DNA from 3 places in the Pseudomonas sp. BIC9C genome. Region 3 is predicted to be linked to each of the others. Evidence: predicted binding sites of a transcription regulator. Region 3 holds the regulator's gene; each other region holds the start of a gene.
What was found. Region 3 encodes sigma-54, which starts transcription at its own class of promoters, with help from an activator protein. Its sites were predicted from a motif close to ANTGGCATNNANNTTGCTNT; they were not measured.
Positions count from the first base shown of each region.

Region 1: a site for sigma-54 is predicted at 2,030-2,049, ahead of flgB (flagellar basal body rod protein FlgB). Genes of this name have one in related genera too.
Region 2: a site for sigma-54 is predicted at 4,898-4,917, ahead of RS887_RS01675 (CmpA/NrtA family ABC transporter substrate-binding protein). Genes of this name have one in related genera too.

Region 1 covers NZ_JAWDGM010000001.1:975,608-985,558, reverse strand. The annotation lists gene RS887_RS04680 (chemotaxis protein CheV) at 1-853, shown strand, start outside; gene cheR (protein-glutamate O-methyltransferase CheR) at 899-1,726, shown strand; gene flgB (flagellar basal body rod protein FlgB) at 2,092-2,499, shown strand; gene flgC (flagellar basal body rod protein FlgC) at 2,503-2,946, shown strand; gene flgD (flagellar hook assembly protein FlgD) at 2,962-3,684, shown strand; gene flgE (flagellar hook protein FlgE) at 3,715-5,046, shown strand; gene RS887_RS04650 (OprD family porin) at 5,224-6,483, opposite strand; gene RS887_RS04645 (transposase) at 6,839-7,786, opposite strand; gene emhC (efflux RND transporter outer membrane subunit EmhC) at 8,089-9,549, opposite strand; gene emhB (efflux RND transporter permease subunit EmhB) at 9,549-9,951, opposite strand, start outside.
Region 2 covers NZ_JAWDGM010000001.1:351,905-361,855, forward strand. The annotation lists gene RS887_RS01655 (diguanylate cyclase) at 1-298, opposite strand, end outside; gene rlmKL (bifunctional 23S rRNA (guanine(2069)-N(7))-methyltransferase RlmK/23S rRNA (guanine(2445)-N(2))-methyltransferase RlmL) at 504-2,774, opposite strand; gene rmf (ribosome modulation factor) at 3,305-3,520, shown strand; gene RS887_RS01670 (quinone-dependent dihydroorotate dehydrogenase) at 3,786-4,805, opposite strand; gene RS887_RS01675 (CmpA/NrtA family ABC transporter substrate-binding protein) at 5,034-6,245, shown strand; gene RS887_RS01680 (ANTAR domain-containing response regulator) at 6,261-6,836, shown strand; gene RS887_RS01685 (nitrate/nitrite transporter) at 7,165-8,376, shown strand; gene RS887_RS01690 (bifunctional protein-serine/threonine kinase/phosphatase) at 8,384-9,951, shown strand, end outside.
Region 3 covers NZ_JAWDGM010000002.1:879,893-889,843, reverse strand. The annotation lists gene murA (UDP-N-acetylglucosamine 1-carboxyvinyltransferase) at 1-869, opposite strand, end outside; gene RS887_RS13975 (BolA family protein) at 892-1,131, opposite strand; gene RS887_RS13970 (STAS domain-containing protein) at 1,246-1,551, opposite strand; gene RS887_RS13965 (ABC transporter substrate-binding protein) at 1,548-2,201, opposite strand; gene mlaD (outer membrane lipid asymmetry maintenance protein MlaD) at 2,213-2,680, opposite strand; gene mlaE (lipid asymmetry maintenance ABC transporter permease subunit MlaE) at 2,680-3,477, opposite strand; gene RS887_RS13950 (ATP-binding cassette domain-containing protein) at 3,477-4,286, opposite strand; gene RS887_RS13945 (KpsF/GutQ family sugar-phosphate isomerase) at 4,563-5,537, shown strand; gene RS887_RS13940 (KdsC family phosphatase) at 5,537-6,061, shown strand; gene lptC (LPS export ABC transporter periplasmic protein LptC) at 6,069-6,641, shown strand; gene lptA (lipopolysaccharide transport periplasmic protein LptA) at 6,628-7,173, shown strand; gene lptB (LPS export ABC transporter ATP-binding protein) at 7,173-7,898, shown strand; gene RS887_RS13920 (RNA polymerase factor sigma-54) at 8,083-9,576, shown strand; gene hpf (ribosome hibernation-promoting factor, HPF/YfiA family) at 9,651-9,951, shown strand, end outside.

The DNA.
Region 1 (9,951 bases), on a different contig from region 3:
CGACGGTCAGCAGCTGTACGGGATCAATGTGTTCAAGGTTCGGGAGGTGCTGCAATGCCCCCAACTGACACTGATGCCCAAATCCAGTCCTGTCGTGTGCGGTGTGGCGAACATCCGGGGGGCGACCATACCGATCCTTGATCTGGCGATGGCGACCGGCTCCGGTGCTTTGAAGGACAAGAACAATCCCTTCGTGATCATCACGGAGTACAACACCAAGACCCAGGGTTTCCTGGTCCGCTCGGTGGAACGCATTGTCAACATGAACTGGGAGGAGATCCATCCGCCACCCAAGGGCACCGGACGCGATCACTACCTGACGGCAGTGACGCGGGTCGACAATCAGTTGGTCGAAATCATCGACGTCGAGAAAGTGCTGGCGGAAGTGGCGCCGACGCCGGAAGCGATTTCCGTCGGCGTGGTGGATGTCGAAACCCAGCACAAGGCGCTTTCGTTGCGAGTGCTGACGGTCGACGACTCGTCGGTGGCACGCAAGCAGGTCACCCGTTGCCTGCAAACGGTCGGTGTCGAAGTGGTGGCGTTGAACGACGGTCGGCAAGCGCTGGACTACCTGCGCAAACTGGTCGATGAGGGCAAGAAACCGGAAGAAGAGTTCCTGATGATGATCTCCGACATCGAGATGCCGGAGATGGACGGGTACACCCTGACGGCGGCAATCCGCAACGACCCGCGCATGCAAAAGCTTCATATCATCCTGCATACTTCGTTGTCGGGGGTTTTCAATCAGGCGATGGTCAAGAAGGTCGGTGCCGATGACTTCCTGGCCAAATTCCGTCCTGATGACCTGGCATCCCGGGTAGTCGACCGGATCAAGGCAGCAGATATCAGCTAGGGGCCTGCGCCCCTGGCAGTCAACACGATTTAAGAGGCGGCATCATTGTCTACGGGTAATTTGGATTTCGAACAGTTCCGGGTGTTCCTGGAAAAAGCCTGTGGCATTTTGCTCGGTGAAAACAAGCAGTACCTGGTCTCCAGCCGTCTCAACAAACTGATGGAACAGCAAGGCATCAAGTCTTTGGGTGAGCTGGTTCAGCGCATGCAGACCCAGCCGCGCAGCGGTTTGCGCGAGCAGGTGGTAGACGCCATGACCACCAACGAAACCCTGTGGTTTCGTGACACCTACCCGTTTGAAGTCTTGAAGAACAAGGTACTGCCCGAAGCGATCAAGGCCAGTCCTGGCCAGCGCCTGCGCATCTGGTCGGCGGCGTGCTCCTCAGGCCAGGAACCGTATTCGCTGTCGATGTCCATCGACGAGTTCGAGCGGGTCAACATGGGTCAGTTAAGGATGGGCGTGCAGATTGTTGCCACCGACCTGTCCGGCACCATGCTGACCAACTGCAAGACTGGCGAGTACGACAGCCTGGCCATCGGCCGTGGTCTGTCGCCAGAGCGCCTGCAGCGTTATTTCGACCCGAAAGGGCCGGGGCGCTGGGCGATCAAGGCGCCGATCAAGAGCCGGGTGGAGTTCCGTTCCTTCAACCTGCTGGACAGCTACGTGAGCCTGGGCAAGTTCGACATCGTGTTCTGCCGCAACGTGTTGATCTACTTCTCCGCCGAGGTGAAGAAGGACATCCTGTTGCGCATCCACAGTACGTTGAAGCCGGGGGGGTACCTGTTCCTCGGTGCTTCCGAAGCACTGAACGGTTTGCCGGATCATTACCAGATGGTCCAGTGCAGCCCGGGGATCATTTACCAGGCGAAGTGATTTTTGCTGGTGTCATCGAAAACGGGAGTCCTCATGGGCTCCCGTTTTTTTATGCCTGATGATTTTCTGCGGGCACCGCCACCCCCTGTGGGAGCGGGCTTGCCCGCGAAAGCGGTGGACCAGAAAAGTTGATATCGGCTGATACGACGCCTTCGCGGGCAAGCCCGCTCCCACAGGGTCAGATGGTGTTCTGCGAATGGAGGAAGCGGCAGAAAAGCGGCATCCGGCGGAAACCCGTTGCCGCTTTTCTGGCATTGCCGCATTGCCATGGCCGGCAAAGCCCCGGTTTCCGGGCTTTTTTGAATTGGCATGGGGCTTGCTAAGTTGATCCTACGTAAAATCAGGTCACCCGAAGGTTTCCCGACATGAGCATCAGCTTCGATAAAGCGCTCGGTATCCACGAACAAGCCCTGGGCTTCCGCGCCCAGCGTGCCGAAGTCCTGGCCAACAACATCGCCAACGCCGACACCCCGAACTACAAGGCTCGGGATCTGGATTTCTCGAAAGTGCTCGCCGAGCAGAACGAGAAAACCAAAAACGGCACCTTCGCCTTGAACATGACCAACAGCCGTCATATCGAAGCTGAAGGTCTGGGCAATGGCGACGAGTCGTTGCTGTATCGCACGCCGATGCAACCGTCGATCGACCAGAACACCGTGGATGCTCAGCTGGAGCAGTCGAACTACGCGGAAAACGCGATCGGCTTCCAGGCCAGCTTCACCCTGCTCAACAGCAAATTCAAAGGGCTGGTATCAGCCCTGCGCGGAGAGTAAGCCATGTCTCTATCCAGTGTTTTCAACATTGCCGGTAGCGGCATGAGTGCGCAGACCACGCGTTTGAACACCGTCGCTTCGAACATTGCCAACGCCGAGACCGTCTCGTCGAGCATCGACCAGACCTACCGCGCGCGCCACCCGGTGTTCGCCACCATGTTCCAGGGCGGCCAGAGCGGCGGCAGCGACTCGCTGTTCCAGAGCCAGGACGCCGCCGGTCAGGGCGTGCAGGTACTGGGGGTGGTCGAAGACCAGAGCAACCTCGAGGCGCGCTACGAGCCGAACCATCCGGCGGCTGATGCCAAGGGCTACGTCTACTACCCGAACGTCAACGTGGTTGAAGAAATGGCCGACATGATTTCCGCGAGCCGTTCGTTTCAGACCAACGCCGAAATGATGAACACCGCCAAGACCATGATGCAGAAGGTCCTGACCCTCGGTCAGTGATAAGGGGCGACTCAGATGAGTGTTACCGATTCCACCAGTGGTTTGAGCCTCAACGACATCCTGGCCAACTCCTCGATCAAGACCAACACCACGACTGACGGCCTCGCGTCGGCAACCGGCAGTGCCACGGGCAACAAGGCCCTGGGCAAGGATGCGTTCCTGCAGTTGCTGGTGACCCAGCTGAAAAACCAGAACCCGCTGGAGCCCCAGGACAATGGCGCGTTCGTGGCCCAGCTGGCGCAGTTCAGTAGCCTGGAAGGCATCACCACGCTCAACGACACCGTGAGCGGCCTGGCCAGCAACTACAACTCGTCCCAGGCACTGCAGGCATCGTCGCTGGTGGGCCGTTCGGTCATCGCACCGGGCGACAAGGCCGTGGTCGATACCACCAAGAGCCTCAGCGGTACGGTAGTGGTTCCGTCTTCGGTGGCGTCCGCCACCCTGAAGATCACCGATGCCAGCGGCAAGACCGTGCGTACTATCGACCTCGGCTCGCAGAAGGCCGGCAACGCCAGCTTCATCTGGGACGGCAAGAACGATGCGGGTGAGACGGTACCTGCGGGCACCTACACCTTTGGCGCCACGACCACGATCGATGGCAAGTCCGTTGCGTTGATCACCAACCTGCCCGCGACCGTCAACAGCGTGACCATCAGCCAGACCGGCGGTGAGTTGATGCTCAATCTGGCCGGGCTGGGCAGCGTTGCCCTGTCCAAAGTACAAACCATTGGTATGTAGAGCCGACTAACACGGCACAAAGGAGTGATGATGTCTTTCAATATCGGCCTTAGCGGTCTCTATGCAGCCAACAAACAACTGGACGTGACCGGCAACAACATCGCCAACGTCGCGACCACCGGTTTCAAATCGTCTCGTGCAGAATTCGAAGACGTGTACTCGGCGACCCGCCTGGGCACCGGCAGCAAGACCGTCGGCAACGGCGTGCGCCTGGCCAACGTTTCCCAGCAGTTCGGCCAGGGTGACGTGAGCAACACTGGCAACGTGCTCGACATGGGTATCCAGGGCAATGGCTTTTTTGTCCTGAGCAATAACGGCTCCCTGACCTACACCCGTGCCGGTACGTTCAAGACCGACAAGGAAGGCTACGTCACCAACAGCGACGGCACTGCCCGCCTGCAAGGTTACGGTGTGGATTCCAACGGCAAGATCGTCAACGGGGTGCTGACCGACCTGCGGATCGATACCTCCAACCTGGCGCCGAAGTCCACCAGCACCGTGTCGTCGACGATCAACCTGAACTCCACCTCGGCGGTGATCGACCAGACGGTTGCGGCCAACAAGTTCGACCCGTCCAAGACCGAGACCTTTACCAAGTCGTTCAGTACCCCGATCTTCGATACTCAGGGTAACCAGCACACCATGGATCAATACATGGTCAAGACTGGCGCGAATACGTGGGACACCTACACACTGATCGATGGCCGCAACCCGGATGGCAGTGATCCTAAGGTTACCGCTCCGGTTGCTTCGACCATGTCCTTCGATTCCACCGGTAAACTGACTTCGGTCAGCACCCCCGTGACGCCGCCAACCACGCCACCGACTTCGGTGATCAGCAGTGACCTGAAGATCACCAACTGGACTCCGGGCTCCGTGACCAATGGCGTCTGGACAGCCAACGGCGCCGCAGCCGACCCGGCAGGTTTGACCATCGCCATGGCCAACACCACGCAGTTCAACGCCGACACCGCGCGTTCGATTCCGGCACAGAACGGTTACGCCACTGGCCAGATCACCAACCTGACCATCGACGGCAGCGGAGTGCTGCTGGCCAACTTCAGCAACAACCAGACCAAGCCGATCGGCCAGATTTCCCTGGCCAGCTTCACCAACGAGCAAGGCCTGCAGCCGGTAGGCGGCACCAGCTGGAAAGAAACCTACGCATCGGGCATCCCGGGCTACGATGCACCGGAAACCGGCACCCTGGGTTCGATCGTTTCCAACTCCTTGGAAGAGTCCAACGTCAACCTGACCAACGAACTGGTCGACCTGATCAAGGCGCAGAGCAACTATCAGGCGAACGCCAAGACCATCTCCACCCAGAGCACCATCATGCAGACCATCATTCAGATGACTTGATGCGTGTTGGTTGATGCTGCTTCACAAAGAGCCCCTCGAGAGAGGGGTTTAATGAGATGGCCAGCCTGACCGAAAAGCCCTGCAAGCGTAAACCTGCAGGACTTCTCGGCCAGGCTGGCCATGCATTTTTGTGTCCGGTGCTTTTCTGTAGAAGGCTCGCGATAACGGTAGTGAACTTTACAGCAGGCTGATCGGGTAGCTGATGATCAGGCGGTTCTCATCGAACTCGTTGTTGCTGTAGTCGCGACGCATGGTCGAGTTGCGCCATTTCACGTTCAGGTCTTTCAGCGCACCGCTCTGCACGGTGTAGCCCAGTTCCGATTCACGCCCCCATTCCTTGCCATCGGTGATGCTGCCGGTGTGCACGTTATCGCCACTGATGTAGCGGTTCATCAGGGTCAGGCCCGGTACGCCGAGGGCGACAAAGTTGTAGTCGTGGCGCACTTGCCAGGACTTTTCCCGAGCATTGTCGTAGCTGGAGTTGTAGCTGTCGTTGGCCAGTGTGCCGCCGCTGGTGCCGTTGACCCGCATCCAGGCGTTATCACCGGTGAGTTTCTGCAGGCCGACGTAGAACGTGTTGCCGCCGTACTTGGCCGAAAACAAGCCATACAGGGTTTTGTTGTCCAACTCGCCGGCCCGGGCGCTGCCGTCATCCTTGCCGTAGAAGAAACCGAGGTTGGCGCCCAGGGTCCAGTCGCCAAGCGGTTGGCTGTGGATCAGATTGATGAACTGCTGGCTGTAGATGTCCTTGAGCTCGGCGTTCCACAGACCGATCTGGGTACGTTTGTCGTTGAACAGGTATTCACCGCCCTGAAAGTTGAAACGGTCGGAGGTGAACGCGGCTTTGCCGGTCATCGACATGTCGCTCATGCTGCTGTCATCGCGTGGGCTGTTCTGGCGGAACTGGCCGCCGTAGAGCGTCAGGCCATTGATTTCCTTTGAGGTGATCTGGCCGCCACGAAAAGTTTGCGGCAACGAGCGACCGTCGTCCGAGCGCAGGATCGGCAACACGGGCATCCACTCGCCAACCTTGACTTCGGTCTGCGACAGCTTCGCCTTGAACGCCACGTTGGTGCGGCCGAAGTTGTCCGCCGGGCGGCCGTCGTGGTCCAGCGGCAGCAGTTGCGTACCACCGGTGCCTTTGCCGCCGTCGAGTTTCACCGAATACAAACCGAGCACATCCATGCCGAACCCGATGGTGCCCTGGGTGAACCCGGACTTGGCGTCGAGGATGAAACTCTGCGTCCATTCTTCAGCCTTGCCCTGGGCCTTGGTCGGGTTGGTGAAGTTGCGGTTGATATAGAAGTTGCGCAGGTTCAGGTTGACCTTGGCGCCTTCGACAAAACCCGGCTCTTCGGCGCAGGCGGGCAGGGCGGCACTGGCCAGGGCGGCGGCGATCAGGCCGGGAACGAAATATTGCGCGGTGGAAGGCGTCATGGACTCGGGTCTCTCTAATTCTTGGGGATGAAGCGGGGTGATGCCGCAACCCGGGGTTGCAGACGAACATCGGAAATCAGCACAAACGAAGCGGATCAGCCGGAGAGGGCGGGGCGCGGGGGCATGGTGTCGAACCTGTTGTTATTGGTTTTGTGGGTCGGATGGTGAATGGAATGTACTAGATGGTTCAATCGGTGAAAGCAGGTTTTGGGCGATTATCGAACGCAACATTTATTCGGGTTTTGTGGTGTGTTGGCCGGCCTCTTCGCGAGCAAGCCCGCTCCCACATTCGACCGCGTTTCTTTCTGAAAGAACCCGGTTAAATGTGGGAGATTCTATGGTTGAGGGGAAGCCCTCAACCGACTTTTGGCTGGTATTCGCTTTGCCCCTTGAGCAAGGCGAATACGACCCGAGCAAGTTTGCGAGCCAGTATCACCAGTGCCTGAGTGGTGCTGAACCCTCGAGCTCTTTGTGCCGCGTAAAAATCTTTCCAGGCTGGTGTACGACTGGCCGACATGGCTGCGTTGTGCAGAAGTCGGCGAGCTTCCGGATCACCTCGTTTGGTCAAGCTTCGGCGACCGTCTTTTTGTCCTGACTTCGCCACCCGCAAATCCATTCCCAGAAAGGCGATGAAGGCATCTGCGTTTCTGAAATCGCCTCGCTGGAATGCTGCGATCAAGCGGGCTCCGGTCAAAAATCCGATGCCTTCAACTTTCAGACAGCGCTTCAACTGACCGAGCAAACCGGCTTCTTTCAGATAATCCTTAATCGTCTTTTCGACCAGCGCCTCAAGCTGTTGCATGGATTTCACTTGCTCGGCGAAAGCGGTCTTCAACAGCGGTTCATTCGCCCAGCTTTGCACCAGGCCCACTCGTGCCTGAACCAGAGCCGCCCGGCGGCGAAAAAGGCTCAAGAGCTGACGGTACAGCGGTGATGGCGGGGTCCAGGGATGAAGATCGTCACCTTCGTTCTTCAGGTAGCGAGCGAGCAGCCTGGCATCCAGCGCGTCGGTTTTGGCGCGGACATTCACCCCTTTGCGGTAATGGCTCAGCTCATAGCCACCCACCATGTAAATCACGCAGCCGGCCTCGTAGGCCAGATCGGCGAACTCCAGGTGATAGATATTGGTCGACTCAATGGCGATGGCCACTGTCCTCGGCAAGTCCTTCAGCCACTGCTTGATGGCTGCCTTGTTGTTGGGAATCGTTTCAAGCAGGTCAAGTTCGGCGTGATAAATCACCAGTTCATTCTTGGCGACATCCACGCCTGCGATCGGCTTTGAGACAGAAACCGGCATTGCCATTAAATTTCCTCCGGGATATGGTTTTGAGCACTTGAAGGGCTCACCCAGAGGCGCAGGCTTGTTCCTATCGTCGGTCTAGCCAGATGCATTCTTTATCGGCGCTTGGGTGAAAGGAGGAGGGGCGAAATCTCCCACGGATCTGTACTGCGTCAACAGTCAGAATCGGGCTTTGTCCCTCCTCCTCCCTTCAAGTCCTACCATACAAGCGGGCTTGCTCGCGAAGAGGCCAGTTCTGGCACCACTGTTTCTCGCAGCCAACAAAAAGCCCACCAATTGGTGGGCTCCTTGTGTTCACAGCGCTATCAGAAATATTTCATCTTCGGCGCTGCTTCTTTCAACGGCTCGTTCTGCGCCGTCTGTTCGTTCCAGCCACCACCCAGGGCCTTGTACAGGTTGACCTGGCTGACCAGCTGCGCCAGGCGGTCGGTGATCAACACCTGTTGCGCACTGAACAGCTGACGCTGGGCATCGAGGAAGGTCAGGTTGCTGTCGACACCGATGCGGTAACGACGCTCGGCCAGGCCGTAGTACGCCTGGTTGGCACTGACGAAATCTTTCTGTGCCTGCAACTGCTGGACGTAGGTCTGGCGGGCGGCCAGGCCGTCGGCGACTTCCTGGAAGGCCGTTTGAATGGACTTCTCGTAGTTCGCCACGCTGATGTCTTTCTGGATTTTCGAGTAATCCAGGCTGGCGCTCAGGGCGCCGGCGTTGAAGATCGGCAGGTTGATCTGCGGCTGGAACAGCCAGGTGCCCGAACCACCCTTGAACAGACCGGACAGGTCCGGGCTCAGCGTGCCGGCATTGGCCGTGAGGCTGATGCTCGGGAAGAACGCAGCCCGCGCCGCGCCGATGTTGGCGTTGGCGGCCTTCAGGTTGTACTCGGCTTGAAGGATGTCCGGACGACGCTGCAGCAGGTCCGACGGCAGGCCGGGTGGAACGTCGCTCAGCAGGTCGTCGTCAAGTGGTTTGGCCGCTTGCAGGTTGGCCGGGACTCCGGTGCCGAGCAGCAGCACCAGGCTGTTCTCATCCTGGGCGACCTGACGGGTGTACTTGGCCAGTTGCGCACGGGCGTTTTCCACCGAGGTGCGCGACTGCGCCAGGTCCAGGGCCGAGGCGACGCCGACTTCGTTGCTGCGGGCGGTGAGCTTGTAGCTCTCCTCGAAGGTGGCCAGGGTGTCCTGGGTCAGCTTGTACAGTTCCTTGTCGGCCTGCCAGGTCAGGTAGGCATTGGCCACACTGGCCACCAGGCTGATCTGCGTGCTGCGACGGCCTTCTTCGGTGGCGAAGTACTTCTGCAGCGCTTCTTCGTTCAGGCTGCGAATGCGACCGAACAGGTCGAGTTCATAGGCGCTGACCCCGACCGTGGCCGAGTAGGAACTGGTGATACCGGCTTGGCCGGTCTGCGAAGCGTCAGCCGGAACGCGCTGACGGCTGCCGGTGCCGTTGGCCGAGACAGCCGGGAACAGATCGGCACGGGAGATACGGTACTGCGCCGCAAACGCGTCGATGTTCAGGGCCGCGACACGCAGGTCACGGTTGTTTTCCAGGGCCACCTGGATCAGCTGTTGCAGCGCCGGGTCATGGAAAAACTGCTTCCAGCCCTGTTCGGCGGCAGCTTGCGCCGGTGCCTGGGCCGGCGAGTACGCCAGGCCCTGCGGGTACTGCCCCGCCACCGGTGCTTCGGGCTGCTGATAATCAGGTATCAGCGAGCAGCCACCGAGCACGAAGGCGGCGACTGCCAGGGAGAGTAGCGACTTGCTCATTAGCCAGCCTCTTTAGAAGTTTCAAGAGCGTCATCCTGGTCGGCAATTTTACGCTGGCCAATGGACGACACGGTGACGAAGAACAGCGGGACCCAGAAGATCGCCAGCACAGTGGCCGTGATCATACCGCCGATCACGCCGGTACCGATTGCATGCTGGCTACCGGAACCTGCGCCCGTGGAAATCGCCAGTGGTACCACACCCAGCACGAAGGCGAGCGAGGTCATGATGATCGGTCGCAGGCGCATGCGGCAGGCTTCGATTGCGGCATCGCGCAGGCTACGCCCTTGTTCGTGCAGTTCCTTGGCAAATTCGACAATCAGAATGGCGTTTTTCGCCGCCAGACCGATAGTCGTCAACAGGCCTACCTGGAAGTACACGTCGTTGGACAGACCGCGCAGG
Region 2 (9,951 bases), on a different contig from region 3:
GCTGGGTATAACCGTCGAATTCCGCACGGGAAACAAAACTGGAATTGGCGAAAAAACGGCGCAGGCCATCAAGGCGCTGCTCCTGATCTTCGAAACGCTCTTCGATACGGCTGTAACGCTCACTGGCCAGCAGTTGAAAGCGTTGCCGCAATTGATGGTGAAACAGATTCAGCGTCGACCACGCCAGCAAACCCGTGAGCACCCCGCCGACAAGTAACACCAGCAGCGCGACCAGCCAGGCCGAGACATCTTCGCTGAGAAAACCCAGGATCTTGGGGCGCACGGCGTGCAACGACATAAAACGCAAACTCAAAACGCCAGGTGCGGGAAAGCCCTTTGGCCATGAGTTGAGTTATAGCTATTAGCCACTAATTTGACTAGTACTGTAGGAGCGAGCCTGCTCGCGATGGACGATAACGAAAACACGTGCTTTCTGAATGCACGCGGTGTTCTTGAGTCCATCGCGAGCAGAGCTCGCTCCTACAGTGAATCAGCACAGCTGTTTAACGAGCCGTGATTTTCCAGGCGCGATGGATCTTGGCGTTGCGGGCAAAATCCGGGTCGATGGTCTGGGCGGTGATGTCCTCGACCGCATAACGCTCGCCGAGATTGGCCTCCAGTTCGAACTTGCGGAAGTTGTTGGAGAAGTACAACACACCACCAGGCGCCAGTCGCGCCATGGCCAGGTCGATCAGTTGCACCTGGTCGCGCTGCACGTCGAACACGCCTTCCATGCGCTTGGAGTTGGAGAACGTCGGCGGGTCGATGAAGATCAGGTCGTACTCGTCACGACTGGCTTCGAGCCACGCCATCACATCGCCCTGCTCCAGGCGGTTCTTGTCGGAAAAACCGTTCAGCGACAGGTTGCGACGCGCCCAGTCCAGATAGGTTTTCGACAAGTCGACACTGGTGGTGCTGCGCGCGCCGCCCTTGGCCGCATGCACACTGGCCGTTGCGGTATAGCAGAACAGATTGAGGAAGCGTTTGCCGGCCGCCTCTTTCTGGATACGCATGCGCATCGGCCGATGGTCGAGGAACAGACCGGTATCGAGGTAGTCGGTGAGGTTCACCAGCAGCTTCACGCCACCTTCATTGACCTCGACAAACTTGCCCTGCGCCGCCTGGCGTTCGTACTGCTTGGTGCCACTCTGACGCTCGCGGCGCTTGACCACTACTCGGCTCTTGTCGATGCTCAACGCCTGCGGGATGGCAGCCAGGGCATCGAACATGCGGGCCGAGGCTTTTTCCGGGTCGATGGATTTCGGCGCGGCGTACTCCTGCACATGGACCCAATCGTGATACAGGTCGATGGCCATGGAGTATTCCGGCATGTCGGCATCGTAGACGCGGTAGCAGTCGATGTCTTCACGCTTGACCCATTTGCCCATGGCCTTGAGGTTCTTTTGCAGGCGGTTGGCGAACATCTGCCCGCCTTCGCTCAGGCGCGGCTGCTCGACCACCGGAGCCGGTGCCGGCGTCGGTTTGATCGGGTTGCCGTTCTTGTTGAACTTGCGTTCCAGCGGCTCGTTTGGCGCCTGATCATAGGCGGCTTGCTCACGCTCGACCTGGCGTTGCTCCGGGGTACGGCGCTCGCCAGTGACGAACTGGTCCGGCAGCACTTTGATCAGCAGCAGCTTGCACGGCAAGGCGCCGTTCCAGAACGAATACTGCTTGTGGCTGCGGATGCCCATGCGCTTGCCCAGGTCCGGCGCGCCGGTGAATACCGCCGCTTCCCAGTTCAGGCAGGCCTGACGCAGGCGCTCGCCGAGGTTCTGGTAGAGGTAGAGCAGGCTCGCCTCGTCGCCCAGACGCTCGCCGTACGGAGGGTTGCAGATCACCAGGCCTTTCTGGTTCTGGTCCGGGCGCGGCTCGAAAGTCGCGACTTCACCCTGATAGATCTTGATCCACTCGCTCAGGCCGGCCCGTTCGACGTTGTTACGGCCCGGTTGAATCAGCCGTGGATCGGCTTCGTAGCCGCGAATCCACAGCGGTGGCTTGGCCAGTCCGGCCGCTGCGCGCTCGGACGCCTCTTCGTGGAGTTTTTTCCACAGCGCCGGAACGTGACCGAGCCAGGCGGTGAAGCCCCACTGCTCGCGACGCAGGTTCGGCGCGATGTCGGCGGCGATCATCGCCGCTTCCACCAGGAAGGTGCCGACACCGCACATCGGGTCGGCCAGTGCACCGCCTTCGGCCGCGATACGCGGCCAGCCGGAACGGATCAGGATGGCGGCCGCGAGGTTTTCCTTGAGCGGCGCCGCACCTTGCTGCAGGCGATAACCGCGCTGGTGCAGGCTGTGACCAGACAGGTCGAGGGACAGAATGGCTTCGCCGCGGTCCAGGCGCAGGTGGATGCGCAGGTCCGGATTGAGCTTGTCGATGGACGGACGGTCGCCTTGCGGGGTGCGCAACTTGTCGACGATGGCGTCCTTGACCTTCAGCGCGCCGAAGTGGGTGTTGTCGATACCCGAGCCATGGCCGCTGAATTCGACGGCCAGGGTGCCGTCATTGAGCATGTGGTCTTCCCACTCGATGTCCAGCACGCCGTGGTACAGGTCTTCGGCGTCCTTCATCGGGAAACGCTTGAGCACCAGCAGCACGCGGTTGGCCAGGCGCGACCACAGGCACAGGCGATAAGCGGTTTCCATGGTGGCCATGCCGCGCACGGCAGAGGTGTGCTCCCGCGCTTCCTCAAGGCCAAGCCCGACGGCTTCCTCGATGAGCAGGCCTTCAAGGCCTTTTGGGCAAGTGAGGAAGAGTTCGAAACGATCGGACATGGGAATTCCAGAACCTTTAGCTGAGTGACCGGGCAACGCATTGCCGGTCCGGTTTTCAATCAGGCGCTTTTCTCGAAGAGCGCCCGCGTGGCACGAAGGTGTGCCGTTCCACCCTTGCTGCCCGGGTTAAATGAGCTTAGATGCAAGGGCAGATAAAAAAGTTGATGCAACAAAATGTCATAAGTCGACCCTTCGTCGAATAGTGCTTCCCGGCAACGGGAGCCATTCTCACTAAAGGATTAAGCCCATCATCCAGCGCAGGGCCGATCATACCGGGGTTTGGCCAATAAATACGCTACAAACACGCTGTTACTTATGGCCTTAGCACATTAATAGTTACGTCCTTATGACAAAACGATCATTCCCTCGATGTGACGCATTGGTTAGAACTCAATACAGGTTGGCGCCACAACGGACGCCAACACCTTGGCTCGCCACGCCGGCAGCGAGCCGCCAACGGCAGACATTTCTGCCAGACCTCGATTGAGGTCGACGCGATACATACAGTCAACAAGTGAGGGCAACACCCTATGAGAAGACTTAAGCGTGATCCGTTGGAAAGAGCGTTTTTGCGCGGATATCAATATGGCGTTGGTGGCAAATCCCGTGAGCTTTGCCCATTTACTCTACCGTCGGTACGTCAAGCCTGGATCAACGGCTGGCGAGAAGGACGCGGCGACAACTGGGACGGTATGACCGGCACTGCGGGAATCCACAGACTCAACGAACTTCACGCCGTCGGCTAATTACAGGGCACAACACTCCGACACGACAATCTGATTTTGTACTGAATTAACCACGCACGTCCCATCCGGACGGCGGGCTCCGGCCCAGGGGCTCCTTTTAAGGAGCCCTTTTTTATGCCTGCTCGTTGGCCCAGAACAATCCCCCCTGTAGGAGCGAGCTCGCTCGCGATGGACGTCAACGATAACGCGTGCTTTCTGGATACACGCGGTGTTCTCGAGTCCATCGTCGGAACGCCGCCCGGAGCAAGCTCGCTCCTACAAGGGCTCAGCGCAGGGCTGCGATGGCGTCTACCGACTCACGAATCAGCGCCGGGCCTTTGTAGATGAAGCCCGAATAGATCTGCACCAGGCTCGCGCCAGCGGTGATTTTCTCCGCGGCGTGCTTGCCTTCGGTAATGCCACCGGCAGCGATGATCGGCAGGCGACCACCCAGCTCCGATGCCAGCACTTTCACGGTGTGGGTGCTCTTGTCGCGAACCGGGGCGCCAGACAGACCACCGGCCTCGTCGCCATGCTCCATGCCTTCGACGCCTACGCGGCTCAGGGTGGTGTTGGTGGCGATGACGGCATCCATTCCGGTTTCGATCAGCGCTTGCGCAACCTGCGCGGTTTCTTCGTCGCTCATGTCCGGCGCGATCTTGATCGCCAGCGGTACATGCTTGCCATGACGCAGGGCCAGCTCCGCACGGCGCTCGGCCAGATCAGCCAGCAACTGCTTGAGCGAGTCACCGAATTGCAGGCTGCGCAGGCCCGGCGTGTTTGGCGAACTGACGTTGACCGTCACATAGCTGGCGTGGGCGTAAACCTTGTCCAGGCAGATCAGGTAGTCGTCCACGGCACGCTCGACCGGCGTATCGAAGTTCTTGCCGATGTTGATGCCCAGCACGCCCTTGTACTTGGCCGCCGCCACACGGGCCAGCAGGTGATCGACGCCGAGGTTGTTGAAGCCCATGCGATTGATGATCGCCTCGGCTTCCGGCAGGCGGAACAGGCGTGGCTTCGGGTTACCCGGCTGCGGACGCGGCGTGATGGTGCCGATTTCGACAAAACCGAAACCCAGTTGGGCGAAACCATCGATGGCCGCGCCGTTCTTGTCCAGGCCGGCGGCCAGCCCCACCGGATTCGGGAAGTCCAGGCCCATGACATTCACCGGCGTCTTCGCCGGGGCCTTGCACAGCAAGCCGTTGAGCCCAAGACGTCCGCCCGCGCCGATCAGGTCCAGGGACAGATCGTGGGAGGTTTCCGGGGAGAGTTTGAACAACAGCTGACGGGCCAGGGTGTACATGGGCGGATTTGACTCGATTGGCGGCGAATTGAGGCGGCGATTATAGCCGGGCAACGGGGTGGCAAGCGAGGCGCGTGAGCAAATCAACGGTTAATGGCATATGCCTTGCACCACTTAAGGCACCAGCACCCATGCCAACGACGGAATGTGTGCAAAGACAATGGCGTCGTCCCCGGCCTGCTCATGCAAGCACTCGGGACGACGTTTTTTTTGCAAGGTGATCACGCGATGAACGAACCGTCAGCCGGCCCTCTGGCCTGGGTCAATGGCAGCGATGCCCCGGAGAAAACCGAAATCAATCTCGGCTTCATGGCCCTGAGCGACTGCGCCTCGGTGGTTGTCGCCGCCACCCAGGGCTTCGCCCAGCCCCATGGCTTGACCCTGAACCTCAAGCGCCAATCGTCCTGGGCCAACCTGCGGGACAAACTGGTCAGCGGCGAACTCGATGCTGCCCATAGTCTCTACGGCCTGGTCTACGCCGTTCACCTGGGCATCGGTGGCGTGGCCGCGACCGACATGGCCGTGCTGATGGGCCTGAATCAGAACGGCCAGAGCATCAATCTGTCCCGCGGCTTGCAGGCGCTGGGAGTGACCAGTCCTGAAGCACTGGATCGGCACGTGCACCAAACTCGCTCAAAACTCACCTTCGCCCAGACGTTTCCAACCGGCACCCATGCCATGTGGCTGTATTACTGGCTCGCCAGCCAGGGCATTCACCCGCTGCTGGATGTCGACAGCGTAGTGGTGCCGCCACCGCAAATGGTCGCGCACCTGCGAGCCGGGCGTATCGACGGATTCTGCGTCGGCGAACCCTGGTCTGCCAGCGCCGTGCAACAGGACCTGGGCTTCACCCTGGCCACGACCCAGACCCTCTGGCCCGATCATCCGGAAAAAGTCCTCGGCTGCACCCGCGCATTCGTCGAGCAATACCCCAATACCGCGCGGGCATTGGTGATGGCGGTCCTGGAAGCCAGCCGTTTCATCGAAGAAAGCACCGAGAATCGCCGCAGTACCGCACAATTGCTCAGTGCCGCGCAGTACCTTGACGCACCACTGGACTGCATCGAACCGCGCCTGCTGGGTGATTACGCCGACGGCCTTGGCCATCGCTGGCAAGACCCGCACGCGCTGCGCTTGCACGGGGATGGCGAGGTCAACCTGCCGTACCTGTCCGACGGCATGTGGTTCATGACCCAGTTCCGCCGCTGGGGTTTGTTGCGCGATGACCCCGACTATCTCGCGGTGGCCCGGCAGGTCCAGCAACTGGACCTCTACCGTCAGGCCGCCAGTGCCGTCGGCGTCGCTTCGTCGGCCGAGGAAATGCGTAGCAGTCAGTTGATCGACGGCAAAATCTGGGACGGTTCGGACCCGGCCGGTTATGCCCGCAGCTTCAAACTGCACGCCATGAGCGACAGCTCGCACCGATCCGCCAGCCACTGACAGGAGACCACGAACATGCTGCGTATCCTGCTGATCAACGACACTGCCAAAAAAGTCGGACGCCTGAAGGCCGCCCTGACCGAGGCCGGTTTCGAAGTGATTGATGAATCCGGCCTGACCATCGACTTGCCCGAACGCGTCGAAACGGTGCGTCCGGATGTAATCCTGATCGATACCGAGTCACCGGGGCGCGATGTCATGGAACAAGTGGTGCTGGTGACTCGCGACCAGCCCCGACCGATTGTGATGTTCACCGACGAGCACGACCCCGAGGTGATGCGACAGGCGATCAAGTCCGGGGTCAGTGCCTACATCGTCGAAGGCATTCACGCACAACGCCTGCAGCCGATTCTCGATGTGGCCATGGCGCGCTTCGAAAGCGACCAGGCCCTGCGTGCCCAGTTGCATGCCCGCGACCAGCAATTGGCTGAGCGCAAGCGCATCGAACTGGCCAAAGGGCTGCTGATGAAAATGAAGAGTTGCAACGAGGAAGAGGCCTACACCCTGATGCGCCGCCAGGCGATGAGCCGACAGCAGAAGCTGATTCAAGTGGCGGAGCAGATCATTGCCATGAGCGAATTGCTCGGCTGAAGCCCAGTGGTGAATGATCTATCGCCTTCGCGAGCAAGCCCGCTCCCACATTCGACCGCGATCAAATGTGGGAGCGGGCTTGCTCGCGAATGGCTGCAACTCGGTTTCGAGTGTTGGCACAAATCTCGCTAAGTAATCACCACAGGTAACCAACGGCGGTTGCCCCACCTACGACAAAGACGTCGCGCACCTCATTTGCCCCTGGCGAATCGGGTCGCGGCGTTTTTTCGTTTTGGCCCCACAGCACGGGGCCGGTGGTGCGGCCGTAACGGCGCCCCACCTGCAAGCTCATGACTCCTTCCGAGACTCTTCACAGCTGAGGTGCGCGATGAATTCAAGCTTCTGGAAATCTGGCCATACACCCACATTGTTCGCAGCCTTCCTCTATTTCGACCTGAGCTTCATGGTCTGGTATCTGCTCGGCCCCTTGGCGGTACAGATCGCCGCCGACCTGCACCTGACAACGCAGCAACGCGGGCTGGTGGTGGCCACACCCATTCTGGCCGGGGCGGTCTTGCGTTTTGTCATGGGGATGCTGGCTGATCGTCTGTCGCCCAAAACTGCCGGCCTGATCGGTCAGGTCATCGTGATCTGCGCCCTGTTCGGCGCCTGGAAACTCGGTATCCACAGCTACGAGCAAGCGTTGCTGCTGGGGCTGTTCCTCGGCATGGCCGGCGCTTCTTTCGCCGTCGCCCTGCCGTTGGCATCGCAGTGGTATCCGCCGCAGCACCAAGGCAAGGCCATGGGCATCGCCGGTGCGGGGAACTCGGGCACGGTGTTCGCCGCATTGATCGCCCCGGTGCTGGCGGCGGCGTTTGGCTGGAGCAACGTGTTCGGCTTCGCCCTGATTCCGCTGATTCTGACCCTGATCGTCTTCGCCTGGCTGGCCAAAAACGCCCCCGAGCGGCCAAAAGCCAAATCCATGGCCGACTACTTCAAGGCCCTGGGCGATCGTGACAGCTGGTGGTTCATGTTTTTCTACAGTGTGACGTTCGGCGGCTTCATCGGCCTGGCCAGCGCCCTGCCCGGTTATTTCAACGACCAGTACGGCCTGAGCCCGGTCACTGCCGGCTACTACACTGCTGCCTGCGTGTTTGGTGGCAGCCTGATGCGCCCCTTGGGCGGCGCGCTGGCTGACCGTTTCGGCGGTATTCGGACCTTGCTGGCGATGTACACCGTCGCGGCGATCTGCATTACCGCTGTCGGGTTCAACCTGCCGAATTCCTACGCCGCACTGGCGCTTTTCGTCTGCACCATGCTCGGTCTGGGTGCAGGCAATGGCGCGGTATTCCAGTTGGTGCCGCAGCGGTTTCGTCGGGAAATCGGCGTGATGACCGGCCTGATCGGCATGGCGGGCGGCATCGGTGGTTTTGCCCTCGCGGCCGGCATGGGCGCGATCAAGCAAAGCACCGGCAGCTATCAACTGGCGCTGTGGTTGTTCGCCAGCCTCGGCGTACTGGCCTGGTTCGGCCTGCACGGCGTGAAACGGCGCTGGAGAACCACCTGGGGTTCGGCCGCCGTGACGGCTGCGCGGGTCTGAGGTCTCGATGAGCCTGCAACTGAGTTTCGCCGAAGCCAGCGCCATCGGTCCTCGCGAGGAAAACCAGGATGCCCTGCGCCTGGTCACGCCGGCTCCGGCGCTGGCGGCGAGCAAAGGTTACCTGTTCGCCATCGCCGACGGTGTCAGCCAGTGCGCCGATGGCGGTCTGGCTGCCCGTTCGACGTTGCAGGCCCTGGCGCTGGATTACTACGCCACGCCGGAAACCTGGAGCGTCGCACAGGCACTTGATCGTCTGCTGTTGGCGCAAAACCGCTGGTTGCAGGCCAATGGCGGCGGACAACCGCTGCTGACCACCCTCAGTGCGCTGGTCCTGCGCGGCCGGCGCTTTACCCTGGCCCATGTCGGCGATTGTCGGGTGTATCGCTGGCACGCCGATAGATTGCAGCGAATCAGCGAGGATCACGTCTGGGATCAGCCGGGCATGCAACATGTGCTGAAACGGGCCCTGGGCCTCGATCAACATCTGGTGCTGGATTTTCTCGACGGTGAGTTGCGCCCCGATGAAAGCTTCGTTCTGCTCAGCGATGGCATCTGGGCCGTCCTGGGCGATACCGCCATTGCGGCGATCCTGCGTGATCAACCGGACTTGAACAGCGCAGCGCAAACCCTGGTCAATGCCGCACACCTGGCGGGCAGCCAGGACAATGCCAGCGCCTTGCTGGTGCGGGTCGATGCCCTCGGTGAAGCGAGTATTGGCGATGCGTTGATTCACTTGCAGCAATGGCCACTGCCGCCAGCCTTGAAACCGGGTCAGACGTTCGAGGGCTGGCAGGTCGAGGGGATCGTCGCCCAGAGCCAGCAATCACTGCTTTATCGCGTTCGCGACAATCAGCAACAACCCTGGTTGCTGAAAACGCTGCCGGGCCGCCTGCACGACGATCACCAGGCCGGGCAAGCGCTGCTGTCGGAAGAGTGGTTCCTCAAACGCGTAGCCGGTCGACATTTTCCTGAAGTCCATGCCGTCAGCCAGCGTCAGCATTTGTACTACGTGATGCGTGAATATTCGGGCGCTACCCTGGCGCAACGATATGAGCAAGGCGGACCGTTGCCACTGCCCCAATGGCAAGACATCGCCGAACGCTTGCTGCGAGCGGTCGGTCTGCTGCATCGACGGCAGATTCTGCATCGCGATATCAAACCGGAAAACCTGTTACTGGGGCACGACGGTGAGTTGCGCCTGCTGGATTTCGGCCTCGCCTACTGCCCCGGTCTCTCGCAAGACCTGCCCTGGGCTCTGCCGGGCACACCCAGTTACATTGCACCGGAAGCCTTTCGCGGTGAAGTGCCGACGCCACAGCAGGACTTGTACGCCGTCGGTGTGACCTTGTATTTCCTGCTCACCGGGCACTATCCCTATGGCGAAATCGAAGCGTTCCAGCGCCCGAGGTTTGGCCTCCCGGTCAACGCCAGCCGCTACCGGCCCGACCTGCCGGACTGGATCGCCCATAACCTGGAACGCGCCGTGGCGGTGGCCCCCGATCAACGCTTCGAAACGGCGGAAGAATGGTTACTGCTGATCGAACAGGGCGAACGCCGCAGTTTGAATGTGCGCCC
Region 3 (9,951 bases):
TTGCCATGCATGTTCAGCTCGATCCAGTCTTCGCCGGAGGTGATTTCGGCACCGGACTCGCGGAGTTTTTCCAGAACGGCTTCGAGGATGGTCGGATCCGTATCCTTGACCTTCACGCGGCCACCGGTCACGGCTGCCGCCACCAGATAGGTGCCGGTTTCGATACGGTCGGGCATCACTTTATAAGTGGTGGTGTGCAGACGCTCGACGCCATCGATGGTGATGGTATCGGTACCGGCGCCGGAAACCTTGGCGCCCATGGCGTTCAGGAAGTTCGCCAGGTCGACCACTTCAGGCTCGCGAGCGGCGTTTTGCAGGACGCTGCGGCCTTTGGCCAGGGCAGCGGCCATCATGATGTTTTCGGTACCGGTCACACTGACGGTATCGAAGAAGAAGTGCGCACCGCGCAGGCCGCCTTCAGGCGCCTTGGCCTTGATGTAGCCGCCCTCGACGTCAATGACTGCGCCCATGGCTTCCAGGCCACGGATGTGCAGGTCAACCGGACGCGAACCGATGGCGCAACCACCTGGCAAGGCGACTTCGGCTTCACCGAAACGGGCAACCATCGGGCCCAGCACCAGGATCGACGCACGCATGGTCTTGACCAGTTCGTACGGTGCAACCAGAGTCTTGATGGTGCGCGGGTCGATCTCGACGCTGAGTTTCTCGTCGATCACCGGCTCGATGCCCATGCGACCGAACAACTCGATCATGGTGGTGATGTCGTGCAGGTGCGGCAGGTTGGCCACGGTCACCGGACCATCGCACAGCAGGGTGGCAGCCAGGATCGGCAGGGCAGAGTTCTTTGCCCCGGAAATGCGGATCTCGCCATCAAGACGAGCGCCACCGGTAATAATCAATTTATCCATAAGAATCTCGACGCCCTTGGGCTCAGGTGCGCTCGGCCCAGGCCGCGCTGCTGAAAAATTTCATAGTGACCGCATGGATGCTGCCATCGACGATCCACGGGTTCAAATGGGCATAGACCTGCTGCTGACGCTTGACCGGGCTCAATGCCGCCAGTTCATCGCTAATCACGTTCAGCTGGAAATTGCAGCCTTCGCCCTCGACTTCTACTTTCGTTCCGGGCAGCTTTCCTTCAAGGAAGCTCTTAACTTCTACGGCCTGCATGCTCAACCTCAATCGGCGCCCTGTGCGCGCGGGTCGGACATCATACAAAAAAGCCCCGCGCCTGCGAACCCCGCCAAGCAGGACTCAGACGGGGGGCTTCTTTATAGATGCGAGTTAGGGGTGCGCCAACAGCTCGGTCAGCTCGCTGACCTGAGCGATTTCACGCATGTCTTCCGGCATCCCACGGATGCTCAGGGCCTTGCCGGCCGCCTGCGCATCGCGGATGAAGCACAGCAGCAACGACAAACCGACACTGCTGGACTTGGACACCGCCGAGCAATCGACCACCAGCGCCGCGGCCTTGCTGGCCTTGATCAGCGCTTTACCCTGCTCGCGCAGGCCAGGGCCAGTGCGGTAATCCAGCACGCCGCTGAGTCGCAACTCGCCCGCTTCGTCCATCAGGACTGCCGACTCACTCATTGGGCTGACTGCTCCGGTTTCTTGTCGGTGGCTTCCTTGGCCTTCGCGACTTCCCCGGCCCAACCGTTGATGGTCTTGTCCAGGTCGTTGCCATTACGCTGCATCGCATCGGCGAACTGATCGCGGAACAGCTTGCCGATGTTGATGCCGTTGATGATGACGTTACGCAGCTTCCACTCGCCGTTGATCTTTTCCAGCGTGTAGGACACAGGATAGATCGCGCCGCTGCTGCCCTTGACCGTCATGCCAACGCTGGTACGGTCACCCGACTCGTCTTTGGCCGGTTCAACGGTGATCCCCTGGTTGTTGTACTCCAGCAAGGCGTTGCCATAGAACTGGAACAGACCCTTCTTGAAGTTTTCTTCGAAGGTCTTCATCTGCGCAGGCGTAGCTTTCTTCGAGTATTTGACCGTCATGATGCTCTTGGAAATACCCTCGGCATCCACAACCGGCCCGACGATGGTGTCCAGCGCCGTATAGAAGTCCTGCGGGTCCTTCTTGTATTTCTCTTTGTTTGCCGCCAGATCCGCGAGCATACGATTGGTTGTGTCCTGCACCAGCTCGTGCGCCGAAGGCGCCGCTACGGCATTGGACACCAACGGAAACACCGCGAGCATTACCAACAGGCCACGTCGCAAGATAGAGATCATTTAACAGTTCCTCATTTAGCTTCTTTGCTAACGGTATTGAGCAGGAATTTACCGATCAGGTCTTCAAGCACCAGCGATGACTGCGTGTCATGGATGGTTCCACCATCCTTGAGCAGGGTGTCTTCCCCGCCCACGCTGATACCGATGTACTTCTCGCCCAACAGGCCAGCGGTCAGGATAGATGCAGTAGAGTCCGCTGGCAGGTTATCGATGCGTTTTTCCAGCTGCATGGTCACCCGACCAGTGAAACTGTCGCGATCCAGATCGATGGCCGTGACCTTGCCGATGGTCACACCGGCCATGGTCACCTTTGCTCTGACAGTCAAACCGGCGATATTGTCGAAGTAGGCGTAAAGTTTATACGTGTCGGTGCTCGGAGTCGGGGACAGGCCGCTGACCCGCAACGCCAACAAGAGCAAAGCCAGGATGCCAGCCAGCAAGAAAAGGCCGACACCGATTTCCAGGGTGCGGTTTTGCATCAGAAATCTCCAAACATCAAGGCGGTCAGAATAAAGTCCAGGCCGAGTACTGCCAACGAGGCATATACAACGGTCTTGGTAGTGGCACGACTGATCCCCTCGGAAGTGGGCTCGCAGTCATAGCCTTGGAATACGGCGATCCAGGTCACGACAAAGGCAAAGACGATACTTTTGATGATCCCGTTGAGCACATCATCGGAGAACGTCACGCTGTTCTGCATGTTCGACCAGTAGGAACCTTCATAGACCCCCAGCCAGTCGACAGCCACCCACGAGCCGCCCCAGATACCCACCACGCTGAAAATCATCGCCAGCACCGGCAGGGAAATGAACCCGGCCCACAAGCGTGGCGCGATGATGTACTTGAGCGGGTCAACCCCGATCATTTCCAGACTGGACAGTTGCTCGGTGGACTTCATGTTGCCGATTTCGGCGGTCAACGCCGAACCGGCGCGCCCGGCGAACAGCAAGGCAGTCACCACCGGCCCCAGCTCACGCAGCAGCGTCAGGGCAACCATCTGCCCGACAGCCTGCTCCGAACCATAGCTGGAAAGAATGTTGAAGCCCTGAAGCGCCAGCACCATGCCGATGAACACCCCGGAGACCACGATGATCACCAGGGACATCACGCCCACCGAATGCAGCTGCTTGACCAGCAGCCCGAAGCCGCCGCCGATACCGCCCCGCCCCAGCAAGGCATGGAACAGGAACAAGCTCGAACGCCCGAACACCGCCAGCGCATCGATGCCGGCCTGGCCGAAGCGGCGAACGCGTTCTATCAATGAAATTCTGCGCATCAGCGCTTCCCCAGAAGATCTGCGCGGTAATCCGTCGCTGGAAAGTGGTACGGAACCGGGCCGTCGGGTTCGCCAGTCATGAACTGACGAATGCGCGGTTCATCCGAGTTCATCAACTCGTCCGGCGTCCCCTGCCCCAACACCTGACCATCGCCCACTACATAAATGTAATCGGCAATGCTCGCCGTCTCGGCCAGGTCGTGGGATACCACGATGCTGGTGATGCCCAGCGCATCGTTGAGCAGACGAATGAGGCGCACCAGAACGCCCATTGCGATAGGATCCTGGCCGACAAAGGGCTCGTCGTACATGAGGATCTGTGGGTCGAGCGCAATCGCCCGGGCCAGCGCGACACGGCGCTTCATGCCGCCGGAAAGCTCGTCGGGCATCAGATCGATGGCACCGCGCAAGCCCACGGCCTGCAGTTTGAGCAGGACGATGTCGCGGATCATTTCATCCGGCAGTTGCGTATGAACCCGTAACGGAAAAGCGACGTTCTCGAACACATCGAGGTCGGTAAACAGTGCGCCGCTCTGAAAAAGCACGCCCATATGCTTGCGCGCATCGAACAGGTCGCTGCGCGACAGTTTGGGCAGATTCTGACCGTTGACCCAGACTTCGCCCTTGGTGGGCCGCAGCTGGGCGCCCATCAGGCGCAAAAGCGTGGTCTTGCCACACCCGGAAGGCCCCATGATGCCGGTGACCTTGCCGCGCGGGATACGGATATCGACATTATTGAAAATGCTGCGCGCACCGCGCTTGAAGGACAGTCCCTTCAGCTCGACCGCGTAGGCGTTATCGGCACTCATCTAAACTCCTTGCGATGCAGCCTCTCACTCGGACGCCTGGCTTTCTCACGAAAGCACATACCTCCCGGGCAGGCCGAACTGGCGGCGAACTATATCACTGCAAAGGGTACGCGCCCAAGGCCAAAGCCGAGCCAAGTTCAACCCCATGACCGCTTGAAAGCCCCATTTAGAAGGTTTCCGGTGACCGGAAATAACAATGCGCGACGAACTTGCGTGAGGGATTCAATCATAACCGCTATAATCGCCGCCTTTTCATCAGGCTATACGATTTCTGACATGAGCCAATCCAGCGACCTGATTCAATCAGCACAACGCACCATCCGCCTCGAAGTAGAAGCCGTGCAAGGCCTGCTACCCCAGATCGACGCAGATTTCGTACGCGCTTGCGAGATGATTCTGGCCAGCAAAGGCCGCGTGGTCGTGGTCGGCATGGGCAAGTCGGGGCACATTGGCAACAAGATCGCCGCGACCCTGGCCAGCACCGGCACCACGGCTTTTTTTGTGCACCCGGCTGAAGCCAGCCATGGTGACATGGGCATGATTACCCGCGACGACATCATACTGGCGCTCTCGAATTCCGGCTCCACCAATGAAATCGTTACCCTGCTGCCACTGATCAAGCGCCTGGGCATTCAGATGATCAGCGTGACCGGCAACCCTGACTCGCCGCTGGCCAAGGCCGCCGAAGTCAACCTGAATGTTCACGTCGAACACGAAGCCTGCCCGTTGAACCTGGCACCCACTTCGTCGACCACCGCCGCCCTGGTCATGGGCGATGCCCTGGCAGTCGCGCTGCTGGAAGCCCGCGGATTTACCGCCGAAGACTTCGCCTTTTCCCATCCTGGCGGCGCCCTGGGCCGACGCCTGTTGCTGAAAGTGGAGAATGTCATGCACGCAGGCCAGGAACTGCCGCAGGTCCAGCGCGGCACCCTGCTCAAGGATGCCCTGATGGAAATGACCCGCAAGGGCCTGGGCATGACCGTCATTCTGGAATCCGACGGCAAACTGGCCGGGATCTTCACCGACGGTGATTTGCGCCGCACACTGGACCGCAGCATCGATATCCACAGCGCTATCATCGACCAGGTCATGACGGCCCATGGCAAGACCGCACGCACCGAGATGCTCGCCGCCGAAGCACTGAAAATCATGGAAGACCATAAAATCAACGCACTGGTCGTGGTCGACCGAGAAGACCGCCCGGTCGGCGCCTTGAACATGCACGACTTGCTGCGTGCAGGAGTAATGTAATGAGTGCGGACCTGTTGCAACGTGGCAAACAGATCAAACTGGCGGTGTTCGATGTCGATGGCGTGCTCACCGATGGACGCCTGTACTTCCTCGAAGACGGCAGCGAATTCAAGACGTTCAACACACTCGATGGCCAGGGCATCAAGATGCTGATGGCCGCCGGCGTGCAAACCGCTATCATCAGTGGTCGCAAGACCCCGGTGGTCGAGCGACGAGCGAAGAACCTCGGCATCCCGCATCTCTATCAGGGGCGCGAAGACAAACTGGTGGTACTCGACGAGCTACTGGCCCAACTGAACCTGAGCTATGAACAGGTGGCCTACCTTGGCGACGACCTGCCGGACCTGCCGGTGATTCGCCGTGTCGGCCTGGGCATGGCGGTGGCCAATGCGGCCAGTTTCGTGCGTGAACACGCTCACGGCATCACCCTCGCCCGTGGCGGCGAAGGTGCCGCTCGCGAATTCTGCGAATTGATCCTGCGCGCCCAGGACCGCCTCGATGCGGCCAATGCGGCGTACCTGTGAGCCCACTATGCTGAGCAAAAAGTTTCGCAACACCCTATTGTTCAGTTGCATCGCGGCGATATTCGCCGCGGCTGGCTACTGGAACATCAGCCCGGAACGCTTCCTCGACAAGCCGGTAACGCCGATCGATGAAAGCGCGATCGACTATTACGCCATCAACGCCCACAGCGTGCAGTACCTGCCCGACGGCAAGCTGCAATATGATCTGGTATCCGACAAGGTCGAGCATCTGAAAGCGACCGAGGTGACATTGCTGACCAACCCCGACCTGAATGTGTTCCGCGGCACTGAATACCCTTGGCACGTCCAGAGTCTGCAGGGCGAGGTCAACCCTGACGGCACACAGGTCGAACTGATCGATGACGTGCGCATCACGCGCTTCGATGAGAAAAACCGTAAAACCCTGATCACCAGCACCCGCATGACTGTGTTCCCGCAGCAGCAATATGCGCAGACCGAGCAAGACGTTAGAATCGACGGCGCTGGCGGTGTATCGACTGGCAAGGGAATGAAAGCGTATTTGAAAGAAAGCAGGATACACCTGCTATCGAACGTAAGAGGACAGTATGAGGCTCGTTAAAACCCTCCCGATTTTGCTCAGTCTGGGCGCAGCACTGGGAAGCGTGAGCGCCTGGGCTCTGCCGGAAGATCAACAGCAGCCTATCCGCATTCAGGCCGACGATGCCCAACTGGACGACAAGCAAGGTATTGCTACCTATAAGGGTGACGTGATCATCACCCAAGGCTCGATGAAGGTGACAGGCAACACTGTGACCATCACCCGCACCCCGACTGGCGACATCGACGTAGTGACCTCGGTGGGCAACCTGGCGTACTTCGAGCAGTTGCAAACGGCTGGCGATACCAAGCCCGTTCAGGGCTGGGGCGTGACGATCCAGTATCACGCCGCGCAAAACCGCGTCGTACTGATCGACAAGGCCAAAGTTGTCGACAAGGACAACAACGTCACCCAAGGCGAAAAAATCGTCTACGACACAGTCAAGAAGCTCGCCAGCGCCGGTCGCGCCACGGGCAGCAAGGTCACCGAGGCACGCCCGCGTATCGACATGGTGATCCAGCCGAAGAAGAAAAACGAAGAGAAAACCCAGTAATGGCAACTCTGAAAGCTCAGCATCTGGCCAAGGCCTATAAAAGCCGCCAGGTCGTGCGCGATGTCAGCCTGTCGATCGACAGCGGACAGATCGTAGGCCTGCTCGGCCCCAATGGCGCCGGCAAGACGACGTGCTTCTACATGATTGTCGGCCTGGTCCAGGCCGATCAGGGTCGCGTCCTGATCGACGACCTGGACGTCAGCCACCAGCCCATGCACGGTCGCGCCAAAGCCGGTATCGGCTATCTGCCGCAAGAAGCGTCGATCTTCCGCAAACTGTCGGTGGCCGACAACATCATGGCCATCCTCGAGACCCGCAAGGAACTCGACAAGGCCGGCCGTCGCAAGGAGCTGGAAAGCCTGCTGCAGGAATTCCACATCAGCCACATCCGCGACAACCTCGGCATGAGCCTGTCCGGTGGTGAGCGCCGTCGCGTGGAAATCGCCCGCGCCCTGGCCACCAACCCGAAATTCATCCTCCTCGACGAACCCTTTGCCGGCGTGGACCCGATTTCGGTCGGGGACATCAAGCAGATCATCTACCACCTCAAGGCCAAGGGCATTGGCGTGCTGATCACGGACCACAACGTTCGTGAAACCCTGGATATCTGTGAAACCGCCTATATCGTCAATGACGGCCAACTGATTGCCGAAGGTGACGCAGAGACCATCCTGGCCAACAACCTGGTCAAGGAAGTGTACCTGGGCCATGAGTTCCGCCTGTAAAGGCAGAGGTATCTGGCAGGTCGTCCGAGCGCTTGTCCCGATAAAAAATCAACACTTTTTTATTGTTACAGCGCTCTAGGCAAACGCTACGGTTTCGGGCATATAATTTGCTTATGTTTGGCGCTCCGGCGCCCCGTAGTGGATGGCGCATGTGCGCCGGCGAATAAGGTGTTAAGCCCCAGCCATGAAACCATCGCTAGTCTTGAGAATGGGCCAGCAGCTGACGATGACACCGCAGCTGCAACAGGCCATCCGCCTGCTCCAATTGTCGACCCTGGACCTGCAACAGGAAATCCAGGAGGCCCTGGAGTCCAATCCGATGCTCGAACGCCAGGAAGAAGGCGACGACTTCGACAATTCCGACCCCTTGGCCGACAACGCCGAACAAAAGCCCAACACTGACATCCAGGAACCCTCCTACCAGGAAAGCGCCCCGACGGTTGATAACCTCGATGAAGGCGACTGGAACGAGCGCATCCCCAACGATCTCCCCGTCGACACCGCGTGGGAAGACGTTTACCAGACCAGCGCCAGCAGCCTGCCCAGCAACGATGACGACGAGTGGGACTTCACCACCCGCACCTCGGCCGGCGAAAGCCTGCAAAGCCACTTGCTGTGGCAACTGAACCTGGCTCCGATGTCCGACACCGATCGCCTGATCGCCGTGACCCTGATCGATTGCATCAACAATCAGGGCTATCTGGACGAAACCCTCGAGGAGATCCTCGAAGCCTTCGATCCGGAGTTGGACATCGAACTGGACGAAATCGAAGCCGTCCTGCACCGCATCCAGCAATTCGAGCCCGCCGGCATCGGCGCCCGCAACCTGGGCGAATGCCTGCTGCTGCAATTGCGCCAGTTGCCAGCCAAGACCCCTTGGCTGGCCGAGGCCAAGCGCCTGGTCACCGATTACATCGACCTGCTTGGCAGCCGCGACTACAGCCAGCTGATGCGCCGCATGAAGCTCAAGGAAGACGAGCTGCGCCAGGTCATCGAACTGGTCCAGAGCCTCAACCCGCGCCCAGGCTCGCAGATCGAGTCCACCGAAGCCGAGTACGTCGTTCCTGACGTTATCGTGCGCAAGGACAACGAACGCTGGCTGGTGGAGCTGAACCAGGAGTCGGTGCCACGGCTGCGGGTCAACGCCCAGTACGCCGGTTTCGTACGCCGCGCCGACACCAGCGCCGATAACACGTTCATGCGCAATCAGTTGCAGGAGGCCCGCTGGTTCATCAAGAGCCTGCAAAGCCGCAACGAAACCCTGATGAAAGTAGCCACCCAGATCGTCGAGCATCAGCGCGGCTTCCTGGAGTATGGCGACGAAGCCATGAAGCCGCTGGTCCTGCATGACATCGCCGAAGCGGTCGGCATGCATGAATCGACGATTTCACGGGTAACCACTCAGAAGTTCATGCATACCCCCCGGGGCATTTATGAACTGAAATACTTTTTCTCAAGTCACGTAAGCACCTCCGAAGGCGGTGAATGCTCGTCCACGGCGATCCGGGCGATCATCAAAAAACTGGTTGCCGCGGAAAATCAGAAAAAGCCGTTGAGTGACAGCAAGATCGCTGGTTTACTGGAGGCACAAGGCATTCAGGTGGCCCGCCGCACCGTCGCCAAGTACCGCGAATCCCTCGGGATCGCGCCTTCGAGCGAACGCAAGCGGTTGATGTAGGGCCACGCCACAGCGTTCCAGTGGTAGATCATCTGGTCTACCGCTTTATGCACTGGCAACGAAGGAGAAGCTGTATGCAAGTCAACATCAGTGGACACCAACTGGAAGTGACCGAACCTCTCCGCTCCTACATCGGCGAAAAACTCGAACGATTGGAGCGACACTTCGACAAGATCACTAACGTGCAGGTCACGATGACCGTCGAAAAGTTGAAGCAGAAAATCGAAGCCACGCTGCATATTCCCGGGAATGAAGTGGTCGCAAACGCGGAGCATACCGATATGTACGCTGCGATCGATGCACTCACCGACAAGCTGGATAAACAACTCAAAAAGCATAAGGAAAAGACCCAGAGCCTCCTTCAGGGCGCAACCG